Regions from separate parts of the Salinicola sp. MH3R3-1 genome, predicted to be linked through region 2. Evidence: predicted binding sites of a transcription regulator. Region 2 holds the regulator's gene; the other holds the start of a gene.
The links. The regulator FliA, encoded in region 2, starts transcription of late flagellar genes. The targets are predictions, from matches to a motif close to CTAAAGTTNNNNNNNNNNCNGCCGATA.
Positions count from the first base shown of each region.

Region 1: a site for FliA is predicted at 2,945-2,971, ahead of flgM (flagellar biosynthesis anti-sigma factor FlgM). Genes of this name have one in related genera too.

Region 1 is NZ_MSDP01000015.1:116,899-124,042, forward strand. Features, by position in the region: gene flgE (flagellar hook protein FlgE) at 1-185, opposite strand, end outside; gene BTW08_RS09960 (flagellar hook assembly protein FlgD) at 250-954, opposite strand; gene flgC (flagellar basal body rod protein FlgC) at 1,013-1,423, opposite strand; gene flgB (flagellar basal body rod protein FlgB) at 1,428-1,847, opposite strand; gene flgA (flagellar basal body P-ring formation chaperone FlgA) at 2,129-2,902, shown strand; gene flgM (flagellar biosynthesis anti-sigma factor FlgM) at 3,018-3,293, shown strand; gene BTW08_RS09985 (flagellar protein FlgN) at 3,330-3,782, shown strand; gene BTW08_RS09990 (histone-like nucleoid-structuring protein, MvaT/MvaU family) at 3,881-4,258, opposite strand; gene BTW08_RS09995 (GGDEF domain-containing protein) at 5,037-5,984, shown strand; gene BTW08_RS10000 (hypothetical protein) at 6,216-6,851, shown strand; gene BTW08_RS10005 (DUF3307 domain-containing protein) at 6,848-7,144, shown strand, end outside.
Region 2 is NZ_MSDP01000011.1:161,177-168,320, reverse strand. Features, by position in the region: gene BTW08_RS08495 (paraquat-inducible protein A) at 1-768, shown strand, start outside; gene pqiB (intermembrane transport protein PqiB) at 761-2,413, shown strand; gene BTW08_RS08485 (ABC-type transport auxiliary lipoprotein family protein) at 2,410-3,078, shown strand; gene BTW08_RS08480 (RNA polymerase sigma factor FliA) at 3,163-3,861, opposite strand; gene BTW08_RS08475 (flagellar protein FlhE) at 4,031-4,426, opposite strand; gene flhA (flagellar biosynthesis protein FlhA) at 4,468-6,552, opposite strand; gene flhB (flagellar biosynthesis protein FlhB) at 6,549-7,144, opposite strand, start outside.

The sequences.
Region 1 (7,144 bases), on a different contig from region 2:
CCGAAGTCTTGCAGCACACCGGAAACCCGAGTCCCCAGACCCACGGCGCTGTTGGCGAAGACATCGGAGAACTGCACCGACCCGCTCTTGAAGCCTTTGGTCTGAGAGTTGGAAATGTTGTTGCCGATGACATCCAACTGCTGAGACGCGGCGTTGACGCCGCTCAATGCCTGTGAAAAGCCCATGACTGATCCTCTGCGTTTATCGGTTGCGTAAGCTAGAACGGTTTTTTGTCGCTACTGATCTCACTCAGAGAATCTGACGCACTTCCGAGAGCGCCACGGGATCCTGAGCGTATCCCAAGTCGAGTTGAGCGCCATTCGCGCCCTGAATCACGCCGTTGACGAGAGCGTAATTCAGGGTCGTCGGTGCGTATGTCTCGTCTCCCACGGTTCCGGTGAGGGAAGCCGTGTAAGTACTATTGGTAGTGGCGCTTGTGCCATCGGCCAATTTTCCATCCCAGGTGAAGCTATGCACGCCGGCTTCCAGCGGCCCGGTCGAGAAGCTGTCGATGATTTCGCCACTGGCACCGCGGATATCGACCTGAAGATCTTCGACAGCGCTGTCCAGCTCAACGCCGATCGGCGTTGTAACGACATCGCTGCTGGATTCCTCGGATGCTCCGACCAGAATCTCGTTGCCCGGCACCATCACGCCCTGCCCGATCAAGGCCGTGGCCTGCAAGGCTTGTCCCGCATCGATCTGGTCGGTGATGGCGGACAGGCTGTCGTTGAGCTTCTCGATACCGCTGACGGTATTGATCTGCGCCAGCTGCGCGGTCATGTCCGAGTTTTCCATCGGACTGGTCGGATCCTGGTTCTTCAACTGCGTGACGAGTAGCGTCATGAAGCGATCATTGAGTTCGCTGCCGGAATCGACTCCCGTGGTACTGCTTTTGGCGGCCGCGCCATTGATATTGGCAAGCGTGCTGCTACCGATCACCGGACTGGACATGACGTCTCCTTGATGTGATCCGACTGGATACGACCCGACCTGACATGGGCCGCATCGATCAGCCTTCGCCGATCGTGAGTGTTTTGGTCATCAACGTCTTGGCGGTATTCATGACCTCGACGTTGGCCTGATAAGAGCGAGAGGCGGCGATCATGTCGACCATCTCGTTGACCGGATCGACGTTGGGCATCTGCACATAGCCCTCGTCATTGGCCAAGGGATGTCCGGGACGATAATCCATGCGCATCGGCGTGGTGTCGTCCTCGACGACCCCGTTGACCCGCACCCCGCCCGCGCTGCCATCCTGCTGGCTCATCGCCTGAAACATCACTTGCCGGGCGTGGTACGGCTGTCCGTCAGGCCCAGCGACGCTGTCGGCATTGGCCAGGTTGCTGGCGGTTACGTTCATGCGCTGTGAATTGGCCGACAGCGCCGAACCGGAAATCTCGAATACACTGAACATCGACATCGTGTTACTCCGACTGCATGGCTTTCTTCAGCCCTTGGATTTTACGGCTGACGAAAGTGACGTCCGCTTGATAGCGCATCGAATTATCGGCGAAGGCCGAGCGCTCGCGATCCATGTCGACCGTATTGCCGTCGAGGCTCGGCTGATCCGGCATGCGGTAGCCCAGATTTTCCACGCCCGATCTACCGCTGGCCTGAGCCGGAATATGACGAGCCGACGTCCGCGTCAGCGACAGTCCGCCGGACGACTCGCTACGGCCCTGTTCCATGACCCGATTCAACTCCGCACGGAAGTCGAAATCGCGTGCTTTGAAGTTGGGCGTGTCGGCGTTGGCGATATTGTTCGCCAGCACCTGTTGACGCTCTGCACGCAGATTGATGGCTTCCTGCTGAAAGCGCAGCGCGTTATCCAACTTGTCGAACATGCCGTCTGCACCTCGAATGGCGTTCGCTGGAAAATTGACAGGATGGAGAATAGCGGCGGGAGGCTCGCATCAAACGTGTAAACAGACCGTTAATTGCGCGCCATTTTCATCAATGCTCTTGTAGGTTCAGGCTTAAAATCGCTATCCAACGTGGAGGATTGCGTCGATGGGCGCCATGTATCCAAGAACGGCTACGGGACACATGTGCCAGCGATATGAATCGACGCGATGTACCGCGCTCCTCACTAGTCACCTAGAGCATACCCACCGAGAGCCGTGATATGCGTGTCGCCCCCCCAGAAGCAGCCCAGCGCCCCCGATCGAAATACCGCCCTGCTCTCCGGCGACTGCTGTGGGTCGGCGCCACGACGCTGATGGCATCGCTGTTCGCACTCTCTCTGCTACCGATACCCTCGATCGCCCAAGCCGATGCCGAATTGCCGACCGGCGACACGGTATCCGCCAGCGTGAAGCGCTTTCTCGAACAGCGAACCGCCTCGCTCGGCGACCAGGTGACGATCGAGATCCGGGACAGCGCTGCCGATCTGGGCGATTGTCCGGCACCGCAGCCGTTTCTGCCGCGACCCGGCATTCCCCAGGGTCGGGTCACGGTCGGTGTACATTGCGGGAGTGAGGGCGAGCGAACGCGCTACCTGCAGGCAACGGTCTCGGCCATGGTTCGCCATCTGGTGGTACAGCAATCGATCGCTCCCGGACAGCGAATCGATGCGGCAGAGCTTGGCTGGCAGGAGTCGGACATCTCGCGGCTGCGACGCGGCTATCTCGACGACATCGGTCAGGCCGCAGGCATGATCGCGACCCGGCGCATTCCCGACGGCGCGGTATTGACCGATAATATGCTCAGAGAGCCATGGATGGTAAAACGAGGAGACACGGTAGTACTCACCGCTGTCGGCCAGGGCTTTCATGTCAGCCGTAGCGTCGAGGCACTGGATAATGGCGGGCTGGGGAGTACCATTCGACTCAAGACGGAATCCAACCAGATCCTGCAGGGCCGAGTGACGGGCCAGGATCAACTGCGAGTCGATTTCTGAACCGTTCAGATAAATTTCTTCACAAAACTCTGCCCGAATCTCTTTCAGCTCCCGCGGGTTCTGCCGATAACGTAGGCAAGCACAGGATCGTGCATCCAGCCATGAGGTAATGACCGTGAAAATCGATCAAACACATCCCCTGACTCGTCCGGCTCAGAATGAAGCCACCGAGCAGCGCAAAGGTGCAGAGACGGTCGAGGGTGCTCACACGGCCGCCGGCTCCAGAACGACGCTGAGTCAGATCGCGACTGCCGATGACAGCAGTGACATCGATACCGCTCGCGTCAACGAGATTCGCCAGGCGATCTCCGAAGGCCGCCTCGAGCTCGACACCGGCAAGATTGCCGACGGTCTGGTTAAGAGCGTCCGCGATATGCTGGGTGAGCGCTGAACATCCGATCTTAAAACCCGTTTCAGGAACCGCCGCATGACGCCAGCCGAATTGATTGTCGAGCAAAAGACCCTGCTGCAGGCGTTCGCTGAAACGCTCGATGAGGAAGCCGGCTGTCTCGGCGAGGGCAAGGTCGATGGGGAGCGTCTGAGCGCCCTGGCAGCACTCAAGCAGCAGCAGCTCCACGAGCTCGACCGCATCGAGAAACAACGCCGCGAATATCAGCAGACAATGGGGTTCAGTCTAGGAAGTCAGGGCGCAGAGCAGTTTGCCCAGGCGCTGGATCACCACGTTACGTGGCAGCGCACTCGTCAGCTAGCGGAGCAGGTTCGCCGGAACAACCGGCTGAATGGCCATATCATCTCCGCGCGCCTGGAGCACAACCAGAAGGCTATCGATTTTCTCAATCGTGCCATTGGGGGCAGCGTCTACGGTCGCAACGGTGAATCCCGCCATCACGGATTTGGCGGCATCAGCTCCAAGGCCTGACGTTTCCAGAGCCGAAAAGCGCTTGAACGCAGAACCCTCCGCCGAGACACAACGGCGGAGGGTTCTTTCATCTAAGCGCGTAAAAAGTTAGAAAGCGCTCAGTCTTCCGTTCTGACGACCCAGGACTCGACGGTATCGCTGCCGTGTTCGTCTTTCCAGGCTTTCAGCGTCTTGTGGTTACCACCGCGCGTCTCGACCACATCCCCAGTCTTGGGATTCTTGTAGATCTTCAGCTTGCGCTTGCGACGCCCGACGGTGGAACCGGTCTGACCAGCCGCCGGTGCACTATCGGCTTTCGGGTTGAGCAGTTCGATGACATCACGTGTCGTCTTGCCGTACTCGGCCATCAGCGCTTCGAGCTTTTCCTTGAACTCGATTTCGGCTTTCAGGCGCTGATCGCCTTCCATGCGTTTCAGCTCTTCTTCCAACTGCTTCAGGAGCTGTTCTTTTTTGACGTAATCGCTAAGTAGAGACATGCGTTCGTTGTTCCGTTGCGGATTGGTTTAAGCGTGATCATTATTGCGGATATCCGCCAACTTGCAAGCGCGCCCGGATGATTTTTTTAAAGTCGAGCAATAACAAATCTCTATTGAGGTGCAGGTGAGTGACGACTCGCTCTGATTACCCTTCTCGAGATAGTTGTCTCGGACCTGTTTCCAGGTTCAACAACTTTGCCCATCACTCGTTGTGGATGGCTCTATGGGGATCGTTCTTTATCGATCGACAATCGAGTCTTTTCTGACTTAACGATACCGAAATAGGAAGATAGCCGTAGGAAAATAATGACCGAAATAATGTCGACGGGGAATAGACAATGAAACAGGCGACGGTGAACCTTACCAGACACCTGAAGAGCAGCGACCGGAAGACCGCCGGGGCGCACGACGCAGGGCCGGAATCCATGGCGCTCTCCATCGGCGCTACCGGATGAAATTTCCAATAAGCAAATAGCGTCGCATGAAAAGTTCACCCATCAAGGCTATTGGGTCATTTCCGTGCGCCGGCCTTCAGCGCTACAGTTTCTGCTTCATACCGTCGATATCGACTAGTAGCCGGCCAAGTATCAACAGTCTTGCATTTGGCCTTCCATGCAACGGTCGAGCATCGGAGCCAGGCATGAAATTCGACTTCAAGGCCGGGCAACGGCAACACCGTAGACAAGGCGGGACACAATAACCACGGCTACGCAAAAAAGCGATGCATCGATACCTGCGACCTCGATGGAAGACAATACCTACAATGAAAATTCATTTCTTGAAACAGACGACAGGTGCAGTCGGCGGGATCTGGCTATGTACCTCGGCGCTGATAGTGGGAGTCGCTTGGCAGGCAGCCGCGGGGCGTCCATTCGCGATCATCGTGCTGGGGGCAGTGATTATCGGTCTGCTGGGACTGGGGACCAGCCTGTGGTTACTCGACCGCTGCCTGCTGATGCCGATACGGCGCCTGACGGATCATGTCAGCCTCGAACACGATTTCAGCGATACGCCGCAAGAGATGCCCGCCGAACTTTCGCAGCGCCTCGATGCCGTCGGGTTGTTGGCGAGGCAATTGCAGACGCTGATCGAAGAGTCTCGTCGTCACAATGCCGCACTGCTGGAACAGACATTGAATGATCCGTTGACCGGACTAGGCAATCGCCGTCTGCTCGAGCGCCGTCTCGACATGCTGATCCCGCTGAGCCGGCGGCTGAGTTGCACGGTCTCCGCAATGATGATCGATGTCGATCACTTCAAGCCGTTCAATGACAACTATGGCCATCCCGCCGGAGATGCCTGCTTGGTCGATCTTGCCGGCGTGCTGAAGGACACCTTTCGCCGGGACACCGATGTGGTCATACGTCTGGGTGGCGAAGAGTTTCTGGTGCTGCTGATCAATATCGACGAAGAGGAAGCCTGGTCGCTGGCCGATGCCATGCGCGGCATGATTCAGGCACTGGGACTGCCCCACGAATATTCACCGGTGGCTGACGTCGTTACCGTCAGCGTCGGAGTCGTGACCAGCCCGAATGGTCTGCTGGTCGATATTGGCGATATGATCACGCATGCCGACCAGGCGCTCTACGACTGCAAGGCGCATGGTAGAAATCGGGTCGCGGCAAGATTGATCGGCGCGCCCCGATCCCACTCTTCCCCTTCCACCCCTGCCGAATCCGAACTGGCCGATCCTCCGCTCTGCGACACTCCACTGCCGAACCTTTGAGATCGCGCCGCAGAGATTGTGGGGTCTCGACGCAAACTGGACGGCTCGTGCCATTCAGGCAACATTTTTTACACGCAATAACTGGATATTTATACAGCCCTTATTTAGATTGAGCTTATCGGCGTATCGGCAATACGCTTTATTTATAGCCTTTTTCATGCATAAATCTAAAAATAGCTTTTTTACGCTATAGTTAACATTCCCAATCGGAAACTATCGGCGAGGAGCCTCATGTCAGTGATCGGCGTGCTCAGCGGAGACATCGTTGCCTCCCGTGATATTACCGACAAGCGCAAGTTGCGTCGGGCGATGGACACGGGCCTCGGGCGTCTCGAGACAACGCTCGGCGCGGTAGGCATGCGATTTCGTGGCGACGCTTTCCAGTTGGCGATACCCAAACCCCAGGATGCCCTTATCGCGGCCGTCATCATGCGAGCGAGTCTCATCGAGCACTCGCCCTCTCGACAGCAGATGTGGGATGCCCGAATTGCGGTCGGCATCGGAGAGAGCGAGATGCCCACATTAGACAATTTCGTCGATGCCGATGGAGAAGCTTTCGTGCGTTCCGGGCAAGGTCTGGACGATATAACGAGTCGCGGCCATCAGCGCCTGGGGCTGTTCATCACGCCGCCACAGCCCGATCTGGAGCTGCTGGTCCGCTTCGCCGACGACATCATCAGCCACTGGAGCCACAATGCCGCGGAAGTGGTTCGCTTCAGCCTGACGACCGACCTCTCTCAAAGCGAACTCGCACGACGACTGGAACGTTCCCAGCCCACTGTCAACCGCCGCCTGAGCGCCGCGCGTTGGCCGTTGATTCGCGACTTCCTCGATCTTGCCCGGTTACGGCTGGAGGCGCTGACATGAACGAGATCGACTTGTCGCTGCTGCTGGCTCTGCTGCTGTGCCACACGCTTTCGGATTTCATCTTGCAGAGCGATGCCTGGGCGAGCCAGAAGCAGCGCGATCACTGGCGCGCGATATCCCTTTACTGGCATGTGGGTATTCATTCGTTGTCGAGCCTGGCGGTCATGGTCGTATTTGGCGTCGACATCCTGAAAGCCGTTGCCGCCATGCTGATCATCGGGCTGACCCACGGGCTGATCGATGTACTCAAGAGCTATACCCCACCGCGCAGAGTCAGTTTCTTCCTGGTGGAT
Region 2 (7,144 bases):
CTGCTGCTGACCACACGTTCGATCGATTCGGACTGGATGTGGTTCTCGCTGGCGGGGGAACCGCTGGCACCGGAGGGCTGCCGCCCGGGGCAGCCGGCCGCCGAACAGGCGCTCACCGGTTGCCCGACCTGCGGGCTCGTGAGTCGGCTCAACCACTTCGGGCGCGGGCGCTGCCAGCGCTGTGGGGAGCCGCTACGCTTTCGCAGTCCGCATAGCCTGCAAAAGACCTGGGCGCTGCTGATCGCGGCAACGCTTTGCTATATTCCGGCCAATCTCTACCCGATCATGACCACGACCTCACTGGGCGACTCGACGCCCTCGACCATCGTCGGTGGCGTATTGATCTTTCTAGGTCACGGCGATTGGCCCATTGCCCTGATCATCTTCACCGCCAGTGTCGTGGTGCCGATCGGCAAGGTATTTGCCTTGGCCTGGCTCTGCATCACGGTACGCCGCCGGGGCGAGTCCCGATTCAAGCACAAGCGCCAGACACTTTACCGGATCACCGAGCTGATCGGTCGCTGGTCGATGATCGACGTCTTCGTGGTCGCCATTCTGATCTCGCTGGTGCACGCCGGGTCGCTGCTGTCGATCACGCCGGGGCCGGCGGCACTGGCTTTTTCTGCGGTCGTGGTCATCACCATGCTGGCCGCCAACAGCTTCGATCCTCGCCTGATCTGGGATGCGCGCAACATGCAGCCGCACATGCCGGCCTCGCTCAAGCGACAATCCCCCTATTCGCCTGTCAAGGAAGTCGACGATGCCTGATTCGATGCAACGCGCCAAACGAGTGTCGCAATCGCGGCTCTCCCCGATCTGGATAGTGCCCCTGCTGGCTGCGCTGATCGGCGCCTGGATGGTCTGGGACAACTTCTCCAGTCGCGGGCCGTTGATTTCCCTGAACATGGACAATGCGGAAGGCATCGAGGCCGGCAAGACGCTGATCAAGACTCGCAACGTCCAGGTCGGCCACGTCGAAGCCGTGCGCCTGTCGGACGATCTGTCACATACCGTGGTCACGGCGCGCATGTCCAACGACGCGTCACGTATGCTCAACGCCGATACGCGTTTCTGGGTGGTCAAGCCCCGCATCGGACGCGAAGGTATCAGCGGCCTGAACACCGTGCTGTCCGGCGCGTATATTCAACTCGCTCCCGGCAAGAGCGACGAGGCTCAGGACAGCTTCGATGTCCTGGAGCAGCCACCTGTCGCCCCGCCCGACGCTCCGGGACTGCGTATCAACCTGGTCAGTCAGGTGGGCAATTCGCTCAGCGCAGGGGACCCGATCACCTATCAGGGTTATACCGTCGGCCGTGTCGAGAGCACCGATTTCGATCCCGAGAAGCGTGAAATGCGCCACCGCATCTTCATCCAGTCGCCCTACGACAGCCTGGTCACCGATACCACCCGCTTCTGGAGCTCTTCGGGCATCGACGTACAGCTCGATTCCGAAGGCGTCAACGTCAACCTCGATTCGTTCGAGACGCTAATCAGCGGCGGCGTGACCTTCGGCGTCCCGGAAGACGTCAATCGCGGCGACGCCGCCAAGCAGGATGCGACCTATACCCTCTACAACAACGAAGAGAGCGCCCGCGAAGGCACTTACGATCAGTACATCGAGTACGTGATGCTGGTCGATGACACGGTCCGCGGTCTCAGCCGAGGTGCGCCGGTGGAATATCGCGGCGTCCGTGTCGGCACCGTGGTCAGCGTGCCGTGGCATTTCACCGCGCCGCAGCCCGACTCGTTGACCCAGTTCGCGATACCGATACTGATCCGGATCGAGCCGCAGCGCCTGGACAGCAATCAGGATGTCAATAAGGACGTCGACGATCAGGAAGTGCGCGATCGCTTCGAGACCATGTTCTCGGAATACGGACTCCGCGCTACGCTCAAGGCGGGCAACCTGCTGACGGGCGCGCTGTTCGTCGATCTCAACTTCGACGACGACGCCTCGGCCTATAAAGCGCTGAAGTTCGACGGCAAACCGGTCTTCCCGACCGTCTCCGGCGGATTCGCGCAGATCGAACAGAAGGTTTCGAGTCTGCTCGACAAGCTCAACAACTTGCAGGTCGAGCCGATTCTCACTCGTCTGGATCAGACCATGCAGACCTCACAGCAGACGCTCGAGCAGGTGCGCCAGATTGCGGAGTCGGTCAACGGCATCGTTTCCGATCCGGCCACCCAGCAGCTGCCGAGCAATATCAACGACACGCTGAAGGAACTGCAGGGTACGCTCGACGGCTTCTCTTCCGGTTCTTCCGGTTATCGTCAGTTGAACGACACGCTCAAACAGCTGGAGGTCCTGATGCGAGATCTCCAGCCGGTCGCCAAGACCTTGAGCGAGAAACCCAACGCGCTGATTTTCGACCGCGAAGTCAAAACCGATCCCGTGCCGAGGGCTCCCCAATGATGACGACCACTCTGCCTCGCTGGCGCCGTTTCGGCGCCACCACCCTGCTGGCGCTGTCCGCCGTAGCCCTATCCACCGTCGTGCTGACGGGCTGCGCCGTGCAATCCACGCCGACCAATCGTTTTACCCTGCCGGAGGCCGATGGCGCGCAGTCATCGTCGACGACAGAGGCGAGAACGACAGCAGACATTCGACAGTTGGCGGTAAGCCCGGTCGAGGTGGCAAGCTACCTCGATCAGGAGGGCATCGTGATGCAGATCAGCGATATCGAGCTCGCCGCGGCCAACCAGAACCTGTGGGCAGAAGAACTGAGCCACCAGTTGACGCGGCGCCTGCGCCAGTCGTTGACGGCCAATCTACCCGGCATGACCGTGCTGAGCGCGGCGCAGAGTGGTTCCGATGCACAGCGCCTGACGCTGAGCGTCGACCAGTTCCAGGGGCGCTACGATGGCCAGGCCGTGGCCTCGGGAGAGTGGCAGCTGCATAACGGCAATCGGCTGGTGGCACAGCACCACTTCGACGTCACGCAACCCTTGAGCGACGACGGTTATCCGGCGTTGGTGCGCACGTTAGGCGCCGTCTGGGATCAGGTGGGCCAGCAGGTAGCCGATGAGATCCGCACGGCCTCGACGACGGCGTCGACGACGGCGTCGATCACCGAGTGATCCCGGTACGCAAAAACGCCGCTCGATCCGGCCAGGTCCGCGTCAGGCGGCCGGTTCGAGCGGCGTTTTCGTATCAGGTGATGATCAGGGATTCAGACGGCTTCGCAGACGGGCCACTGCCTGACTGTGCAGCTGGCAGACGCGGGATTCACTGACGCCGAGCACCGCACCGATTTCCTTGAGGTTGAGCTCTTCCTGATAGTAGAGCCCCAACAGCAGCTTTTCCCGCTCCGGCAAGGCATCGATTGCCGCCATCACGCTGGCGCGATTATCCGAATCGAGAAGTGCCGCAAGCGGCGACGGCGAGCTTGATTCGGCGACCGTGGCAATGCCGTTCTCGTTGTCGCTCTCGTCGTAAGCCAGCAGAAAGCCGTTGTTGGCATCCGCCAGCAGCCGATGATAATCGTCACTCGAAACGCCCATTTCCCGGGCGATTTCCCGCTCGTCCGGCGCCCGGCCCAGCTGCTGCTCCAACCGGCGCACGGCCTGATCCAGCGCCCGTGCACTGCGCCGCACGCTACGTGGCATCCAGTCCCGGCTGCGCAGCTCGTCGATCATCGCTCCGCGGATCCGCTGATTGGCGTAAGTCGAGAAGCTGGCCCCATGCGAGTCGTCGTAGCGCCCCAGGGCGTCCAGCAGGCCCAGCATACCGGCCTGGATGAGATCATCGAGTTCGACGCTGGCCGGTAGGCGTACCTGAAGGGAGAGCGCATGGCGCCTTACCATCGGCATGTACTGCTCAATCAGTGCCGTCTGATCGATTTTGCCCTGTGCGGTATACATCGAATGGCCTCGTGCAAAACACCTACGGTCATGGAATGCCTGACCCAGGCTTTCATTATGCCGTGTGATCGTCACCCCGAGCGCGCAAACTGCCCGCCTTCAGGTGGCTATTTCGACTGTTTGGCCGTGGCGTTACCGCCATTTCCACTGCCGTCAGCTCGTCGTATTGTCACTGCCGATAGTCGACGATCAGCTGCGCGTCGGATATCACCAGTCTGGTGCCATGGTGCGAATCGGGGGACCATTGAAATCGCAACCGGAATGGGGCCGCCGCGGAGCGACCCGAAAAGTGCTGGGTTTCGCCGCGATTCCGGGTCAGCCGCTGACACCGATCGGCCTGACACAGCCATAGCTTGAGCCCCGGTGCCGACACGCTGGTCCGAAACGTCCAGCGAACCCCCGCAATTTCGGCACCGTTCATCGCCGTCAGCGGCTGGATTGGCTCGCTCTCCATCGGCCGATCGGAGACAAACACCGTCTGACGCGGGATCTTCACGACCCACGAGCCGTCGGCCGCCCAGACTGGCACGTCCCACCCCACCATGAGGATCGCCATCAGCGCCATGGCACTCAAAGGCCAAACCCTGAAAGACGGTTTACCCCGGATCACGGCGCCGTGCCGATGGTCGTGGTGACCCGCAGGTTGCGATCGTCGGGAATCTCGGCCTGGGAAAGCACCACCAACGACTTGATTTGGCGGCGCAGAAAACGGGCCAGCAGCGCCCGCAACCCGTGCTGCACGACCAGCACGGTGGGTTCGTCGCGACTCTGTTGACGTTCGACCGCCGCCGCGGTCTGCTGCATCAGCGTGTCAGCCAAGCCAGGCTCCAGCGCACCGCCGTTATTGAGCGCCTGGGTGAGCACCTGCTCCAGCCTGGGTTCGAGGCTCATCACGTGCATCGGCTCGCGACCCGGGAACCACTGTTGGGTGATCGCTCGACCCAACGCCACCCGCACCAGCGCGGTGAGATCGTTGGCATCCGATTGCTGCGGCGCATATTCCGCCAGCACATCGAGAATCGTGTGCATATCGCGAATCGGCACGTCTTCGGCCAGCAGATTCTGCAGAATGCGCTGCAGCGAGGTCAGTGCCAGCAGCTTGGGCACCACGTCATCCACCAGCGACTTCTGCTGTTCACCGACCTTGTCCAGCAACTGCTGGACCTCGGCCCGCCCCAGCATGTCGCCGGCATTCTCGTGCAGCAGATGATTGAGATGAGTGGCGACCACGGTGCTGGCGTCGACCACGGTGTAGCCATAGATCTGTGCCCGCTCGCGCTGCGCCGTGTCGATCCAGTAGGCGGTCAGGCCAAACGCCGGGTCCTGGGTTCTGGTACCGTCGATCGCGCCGGAAACCTGGCCCGGATCGATCGCCAGCCACTTGCCCGGAAACGCCTCGGCGCGACCGACTTCGACGCCTTTGAGGGTAATCACGTAAGCGTTGGGACTCAGTTCGAGATTGTCGCGGATGTGTACCACCGAGGGCAGAAAGCCGACATCCTGAGCGAATTTCTTGCGCACGCTCTTGATGCGGCCCAGCAGCTCGCCTTTCTGACGCTGATCCACCAGCGGAATCAGCCGATGCCCAACCTCCAGCCCCAGCGTATCGACCAGTTGCACATCGTCCCAACTGGCCTCCGGAGTCTCCTGGACGGTCGGTGGCGCCTTCTCGTCCACCGCGCGAACCGCCAGTTCCTCTTCGCGCCGCGAAATCCACCAGCCAAGCCCCGCGAGAAGGGCGGCAAACAACAGAAACACCACGTTCGGCATGCCCGGGATCATCCCCAGCAGCCCCATCACGCCGGCGGCGAGATACATCACTCGCGGGTTGTTGAAGAGCTGACTCAACAGCTGCTGACCCACGTCCTGGTCGGTGTTGACCCGGGATACCGTGACACCGGCTGCCGTCGAGATCACCAGTGCGGGAATCTGGGCGACGAGACCATCGCCGACCGTCAGCAAGGTATAGGTCTTGACCGCTTCCCCGAATGGCAACCCGTGCTGCGCTACCCCGATCATCAACCCGCCGATGAGGTTGATCACCATGATCAGCAAGCCGGCCATGGCATCGCCGCGGACGAACTTGCTGGCGCCATCCATGGAGCCAAAGAACTCCGATTCCTGATTGATCTCGGTGCGGCGCCGCCGGGCGTCTTCCTCACCGATCAGCCCGGCATTGAGATCGGCGTCGATCGCCATCTGTTTGCCGGGCATGGAATCCAGGGTGAAACGCGCACCGACTTCGGCGATACGTCCGGCACCCTTGGTGATGACCATGAAGTTGATCACGACGAGGATCAGGAACACCACCAGACCCACGGCGAAGTTACCGCCGATCAGGAACTCGCCGAACGCCTCGATCACCTTACCCGCGGCATCACCGCCCTCATGCCCGTCCATCAGCACGACACGGGTCGATGCCACGTTCAACGACAGGCGTAGTAGCGTCGAGAACAGCAGGACCGCCGGAAAGGCCGCGAAATCCAGCGGCTTCTGGGTGAACATGCTGACCAGAAGCACCATGATCGACAGCGCGATATTGAAAGTGAAGAACAGATCGAGCGCGAATGGCGGCAGCGGCAGGATCATCATCGACAGAATCATGATGATCAGGACTGGGCCAGCGAGCACCTTGTACTGCGTTTCGCCCGGCCATTTGCGCTGACCGAACCACTGGGTGAGCGCGTTCATTCACTCTCCTTGGATGAATCGGGTACGGCATCATCGAACGCCGGTGGCACGGTCAGATCCCGTGGCGCCGGCGGCATGTCGCCGCCTTCGGTTTCTACTTGCTTGAGCCGGAACGCCCAGGCCAATACCTCGGCCACCGCGGTATAGAGATCGCCCGGAATTTCCTGCTCCAGATCGACGTGATGGTAGAGCGCGCGAGCCAGTGGCGGTGCTTCCAGCCGTGGCACCCGGTTATCGTCGCCGAGCTCGCGGATTCTGGCCGCCACTTGCTCGGCCCCCTTGGCAATGACCCTCGGCGCCGCCATCGAGTCCTGCTGGTAGCTCAATGCCACCGCGTAGTGGGTCGGGTTGGTCACGATCACGTCGGCGGTCGGCACCTTGCTCATCATGCGTCGTCTCGCCATCGCCTGCTGCTGGGAGCGGATGCGCCCTTTCACGTGCGGGTCGCCTTCCGACTCTTTGTGCTCCTGGCGGATGTCTTCGCGGCTCATGCGAAGCTTCTTGTTGTGGCTCCAGAGCTGGTACGGCACATCGATCAGAATGACGAAGATCATCGAGGTGACGATCAGCGCACAGCCGATGGCCGCCAGAC